2 regions of the Cytobacillus sp. MT66 genome follow, and region 1 is predicted to be linked to the other one. Evidence: predicted binding sites of a transcription regulator. Region 1 holds the regulator's gene; the other holds the start of a gene.
What was found. The regulator Rex, encoded in region 1, represses fermentation and respiration genes when NADH is low (regulators of the CRP and FNR family bind a similar motif). The targets are predictions, from matches to a motif close to TTGTGAAATATTTCACAA.
Positions count from the first base shown of each region.

Region 2: a site for Rex is predicted at 1,702-1,719, ahead of AC1Q59_RS05285 (nitrate reductase subunit alpha). Genes of this name have one in related genera too.

Region 1 covers NZ_JBXAFB010000030.1:5,203-8,357, forward strand. Annotated here, with positions in the region: gene AC1Q59_RS24300 (ABC-F family ATP-binding cassette domain-containing protein) at 1-106, opposite strand, end outside; gene moaC (cyclic pyranopterin monophosphate synthase MoaC) at 289-777, shown strand; gene AC1Q59_RS24310 (redox-sensing transcriptional repressor Rex) at 810-1,463, shown strand; gene AC1Q59_RS24315 (DUF4305 domain-containing protein) at 1,489-1,692, opposite strand; gene AC1Q59_RS24320 (CPBP family intramembrane glutamic endopeptidase) at 1,689-2,417, opposite strand; gene groES (co-chaperone GroES) at 2,710-2,994, shown strand; gene groL (chaperonin GroEL) at 3,087-3,155, shown strand, end outside.
Region 2 covers NZ_JBXAFB010000002.1:396,760-399,914, reverse strand. Annotated here, with positions in the region: gene AC1Q59_RS05295 (nitrate/nitrite transporter) at 1-633, opposite strand, end outside; gene AC1Q59_RS05290 (Crp/Fnr family transcriptional regulator) at 883-1,581, shown strand; gene AC1Q59_RS05285 (nitrate reductase subunit alpha) at 1,810-3,155, shown strand, end outside.

The DNA of each region.
Region 1 (3,155 bases):
CGACTAAGGCAATCCGGTCTCTAGTTTGTACTTCAAGCTTTATATTCGATAAAATGGTATCAGCACCAAAGTTTTTTTCTAGCTGATTAACCTGCAGTAGAATCATTTCTTTCACCTCTATACTCTAGAAATAGTGTAACCTATTCGAATTAGGCGGGCAACAAAGGAAGCATAGTTAAAGACATTCGTATCTTGAAAACTGGGTGCGGAAAATTGTGAAAATTACCACAAGAAATACACAGCTTAAAAAAAATAGTGTATGATTTGAATGTGAGGTGTTTATTTAAAATGGCAGATTTCACTCATTTTAATCAAGAGGGCAGGGCGAAAATGGTAGATGTAAGCGATAAGCCTGAGACAGCCCGGACAGCAATTGCACGATCAAGCATTACAGTTAGCAATGAAATATATGAAAAAATAACTGCTAATAAAATGAAAAAAGGCGATGTCCTGGCCGTTGCACAGGTAGCTGGAATCATGGCAGCCAAAAAAACATGGGATATTGTCCCGATGTGCCATCCAATTTCTTTAACCGGAGTGGATATATCCTTTGCATGGAAAGAGGAAAAAGAACAGTACATATTATTAATCGATGCATCTGTAAAAACCAAGGGCAATACCGGTGTTGAAATGGAAGCGCTAACGGCTGCATCTGTCTGCGCATTAACAGTCTATGATATGTGCAAAGCTATCGATAAAGGAATGGTAATAGGGGAAACTTATTTAGTAGAAAAAACAGGCGGAAAAAACGGAGATTTCAAAAGAGAATCCATTTAACATTTTATTATTTAAGAAAGGGAGGGACATCAATGCCGAATGAATCAATGAAAATACCGCAGGCAACTGCAAAACGGCTCCCTTTATACTACAGATTTATAAAGAATTTACACTCCTCGGGCAAACAAAGGGTTTCATCTGCGGAGTTAAGCGAAGCTGTTAAAGTGGATTCTGCAACTATTCGAAGGGACTTTTCCTATTTTGGGGCTTTAGGGAAAAAGGGCTATGGATATAATGTCAATTATTTATTGAACTTTTTTCGGAAAACCCTGGATCAGGATGAGCTCACAAAAGTTGCCCTTATTGGGGTAGGGAATTTAGGAACCGCGTTCCTCAACTATAATTTTCTCAAAAATAACAATACGAAAATTGAAGTAGCCTTTGATGTGGATGCAGGCAAAATTGGCACAAAGATTGGAGAGGTTCCTGTTTTTCATATGGACAATCTCGAAAAAGTTCTCAGAGAGCAGCAGATCCGGGTCGCCATTTTGACTGTTCCGGCCCCTGCAGCGCAGGCCATTGCCGATCGGCTTGTTCATAGTGATGTGAAAGGGATCTTGAACTTTACTCCAGCAAGATTAAACCTTCCTTCAACCATCAGAATTCACCATATTGACTTAGCTGTAGAGCTGCAATCGCTCATCTACTTCTTGAAGAATTATCCGATTGATACGGAAGAGGATTAAAAAAATGAGCCAAAATTGAAGTGGCTCATTTTTTGTTCTGTGCTTTCTTAAATTTAAAATGAAAAGCAATCATCCTCAGACCGCTTCCTAAATCGAAGGTTGCAATAAGAATGAGGAAGTAAGTGAAAATCCCCCATGTTTGTTCCCTTTGAACATTTTCTATGGCAATGGATGTGAAAAGAATTCCGAGAATAATGTAAACGATCCCAGAAAACAAGGACCCCCTCATAATAAACCTCCAATAATGGCTTGCATTTTTTCCATTTGCTGCAGCCAATTTTCAATACTTTCCTGATTAAGCTGCAGGATTGCGACTAAGGTATTCATCGAAACATGGGCAAAGATCGGAACGATAATCCGCTTTGTTCTTACATATAGAAAGGCAAAGGTAAAGCCCATGGCTGAATATAACAGGACGTGTTCAGGCTCTGCATGTGCCAATGCAAAAATAACTGAACTTATTAGTGCCGATAAAATAAAATTAAGCCTCTGATGCAGGGCGCCAAAGATAATTTTTCGAAAAACGATTTCCTCAAGAATTGGCCCAATAATGGAACTTATCAGGATGACAAATGGAAAAGCTTCTATCAGACGCATAATGCTTTGCGTATTTTCTGAGCCCATTTCTATTCCGATAAGTCTTTCGATATTTGCGGCAAATGACTGGGCAAATAAGGCGAGAAAGACACCGCCAATCGCCCATGCAGCAGCAGTAATTGGTGAGGATGCACTCCTCATCGGATTATTTTTCATTTCTTTTCGCAAAAGCGCAAGGGTGATGATAAGCGTGATTGTAAAGCTGATCATAATCCAGGCTGCTACAGCAAATATCTCTATGTCCTCGGGGGGCTTCCCAAACAAAGAAGCCGCGAATACAACAAGGGGCACACCGGCAATGCTTGAGAATTGCATGACAATATAAGCAATAAGAATGAACCAATATTCCTTTTTCAATCTATTGTCTCCTTAAATTTGCTGATTCATAATGATACCTTTCCATTTTACTAATAAAGAGGAGCTTTTTTCAAATTGTAGGTGTTTTTAACAGCAGGAATAAGGATAAACTATTTGAGGTGCTAAGGTTCAGTGATCAGAACTTATATGATGATGATTTTTTTTGCAAAAAATAAAGCTTCTCTCTTGCAAATAGATTTGAAATTCATTAATATAATAATTGTGTTAGCACTCATCAGAGGAGAGTGCTAATAAATAAAATTTACATATTTTATTGAGGAGGTAGTTTCACTTGTTAAAGCCACTAGGTGATCGAATTATTATCGAGCTTGTTGAAACAGAAGAAAAAACTGCAAGCGGTATTGTGTTGCCGGATACTGCAAAGGAAAAGCCTCAAGAAGGCAGAGTTGTTGCTGTAGGAACTGGCCGTGTTCTTGATAATGGCGAACGTGTTGCACTTGAAGTTGCCCAAGGCGATCGTATTATCTTCTCAAAGTATGCCGGTACTGAAGTGAAGTATGAAGGCAAAGAATATTTAATTCTGCGTGAAAATGATATTCTTGCTATTGTCGGCTAATAGCTTACAAGTTAATATCCTATCTGTTAATAAATAGCGATGAATGTATTTAGAAGATAAATTTCTTACTATTTTTGAGGAGGTTTTTACAAATGGCTAAAGACATTAAATTTAGTGAAGATGCCCGCCGCGCGATGCTTCGCGGTGTTGATGCTCTAGCG
Region 2 (3,155 bases), on a different contig from region 1:
AAAATAAAACAGACTTAAAAACCATAGTTTTTCATTTTTATAAACACTATTTATTTGTTCCATTAACGGCGTATTGACCTTGGACTCCTGTCTGTCGCCAAAAATAAAATTAATAACCGCAAAAGCAAACATAAGGATAAGGAACAGCTGAACAGTCGTTTGCCATCCCAATTGTGTTGCAGCCACTGGGGCAGCAAAAGTAGTAATGGCGGTGCCAATATTGCCAACACCATAAATTCCATTGACAAAACCATGCCGTTCTTTTGGAAAATACTTCGGCAGCGACGTTACTCCTACTGAAAAAATAGCACCGCTCAAACCTAGAAACAGTCCGCCAATTAATAAATCCGTGAAAGTATTTGCTATGCTAATATAATAAATTGGGAAGAGTAACAGTAAAAAGCTAATAAAAAACATTCTTCTTGCCCCAAAGCGATTCGTCCAGTAACCAATTGGAATTCTCAGCAGAGATCCAAGTACCACTGGGATGGCAATGATAAAAGTTAACTGATTCGCGCTAAGGGTAATATCCTCCTTAATAAAAGGCATTAACGCTGACAAAATCACCCACACCATGAAACAGGCAATTAGACTAATTGTTTGAAGAGGTAATTGCCATGTCTTTAATTTCACAACAATCTTCTCCTTTCGTTCCCTTTAGTTGTCATTTTCAATGAACATCATTCATTGAGCCATTTTAAAGTGAAATATATTTCTATTTGATTGCATCGTAAGAAATTTTCTATGGTTGAAGATGTGAAGAAATTCACATCTTTTTTCTTTGTCATAAAACCTTCACAGTTCGTTTCGGGGGAAAACAAGCCTGCATATGATAAAATAGAAACATATAAAAGCTCGATAAAAGGTAAAGGTGTGATTTAAATGCCTAATGCAATGAAAGCTACTCAATCGATTCAAATAACTGAGCTGCTTCGGATTAAAGAACGGATGATCAATGCTGAAAAAGGCGACTACCTTTTTCAGGAAGGTGAAGATGCAGACGAATTATATTTAGTCTTATCGGGCAAGGTTCAGATCAGCAAAATTAGTTCTGACGGCAGGGAACTGACTTTAAGAATCGTCGGAGAAAATGATATATGCGGGGAATTAACATTATTCACAAGCAGCCCTAAATACCTTCTCAGTGCCCTTGTCATAGAAGAGGGAGAAATCGCTGTCATAAGAAAAGATGCGATTGAAAAACAAATCTTTCAAAACAGCGCATTGGCCTATGAATTTATGAAATGGATGAGCGACCATTTCCGCAAGACGCAAACAAAGTTTCGAGACCTAATGCTTAACGGAAAAAAAGGCGCCCTCTACTCTACCCTGATTAGAATGACTAACAGCTATGGGGTCAAGAAAGACGACGGGATATTAATTGACCTCCCTCTCACCAACCAGGAGCTTGGAAACTTTTGCGGAACCTCCAGAGAGAGCACCAACCGCCTGCTAAACGAATTAAAACGTAAAAACATCATTTCTATTAAAAAAGGCAAAATTACGGTCCATTGTCTGCAGTATTTAAGAGACGAAATTGGCTGTGAAAATTGCCCAGTTGTGTATTGCAGCATCGAATAGAGACCGATCTCCCGGAAGAAAATAATAAAAAATCCTACCCTCATTAAGCTGGCCAGTAATAGCCGGCTTTTTTATTTTTCTACAAAAATATTTTTGTCTATTTTGTGACATTAAAACTGAATGTGAAGTACTTCACTGTAGGTCAATCAACCCTGTTGCTACAGTGAGACTAAAGCAATGACCATTACATTCGATGAAATTTATTCGAATGGCAAAGGAGAGAATACTGTGAAGAAAAAACATTCGCCTTTATACAATCGCTTTAAATACTTTACTCCTATTGAAAAACAATCCAATAACCATAGTCAAACAACACATGAAAATCGTGATTGGGAACATGCGTACCGAAGCAGATGGCAGCATGATAAGGTTGTCCGCTCCACCCATGGGGTCAACTGCACTGGTTCCTGCAGCTGGAATATTTACGTGAAGGACGGCATTGTCACCTGGGAAGGCCAGCAGCTTGATTATCCATCAACAGGCCCCGATATGCCTGACTTTGAGCCAAGGGGATGCCCGCGAGGTGCGAGCTTTTCATGGTACATTTACAGCCCGCTTCGCGTTAAATACCCATATGTACGCGGGATATTACTTAATATGTGGCGCGAGGCTTTAAAGGTAAATGATAACCCGCTGGAGGCCTGGAAAAGTATTGTGGAAAATCCAGGAAAGGCAAAATCCTACAAACAGGCCCGCGGTAAAGGCGGATTAGTTCGCGCCGATTGGGATGAGGTGCTGAAGCTTGTTTCTGCATCTATTCTTTACACGGTTATTAAATATGGACCTGACCGAAATGTCGGTTTTACACCAATTCCAGCGATGTCAATGCTTAGCTATGCCTCTGGCTCACGCTTTATGTCCTTAATTGGCGGTCCAATGCTCAGCTTCTATGACTGGTATGCTGACCTCCCTCCTGCTTCCCCGCAGATCTGGGGTGATCAGACAGATGTGCCTGAGAGCAGTGACTGGTTTAATTCAGGCTATATCATGACATGGGGTTCCAATGTCCCGCAAACACGGACGCCTGATGCTCACTTTTTGGCAGAGGTTCGCTACAGAGGAACTAAGGTTGTCTCAGTCAGCCCCGACTATGCAGAATCAACTAAATTCTCGGATGACTGGATGAAAGTTCGCCAGGGTGCTGACGGTGCACTTGCGATGGCCATGGGCCACGTTATTTTAAAGGAATTTTATGAAGAAAAGCAGCATGACTACTTTATCAATTATTCAAAACAATATACAGATTTCCCATTTGTGGTCACTTTGAAAAAGGACGGAGATGAATTTATTCCTGACCGCTTCCTCAATGCTAAAGATCTTGGCAAGGCAGTAAATCATGGCGAATTTAAGCCAGTCCTTTATAACGACCTGAACAAAAAATTGGTAATCCCGCATGGAACAATGGGTTCAAGATGGGAAGACAAAGCTAAATGGAATTTAAAGCCATTCGATGAGGAAACAGGTGAAAATATTGATCCTAGACTTTCCTTTAAAGGAATTGAAGACGAGATTGTGTCTGTCAAAATCCCGTATTTCTCTCACGAAGGCAATCGTGTGCTCACCCGAAGTGTTCC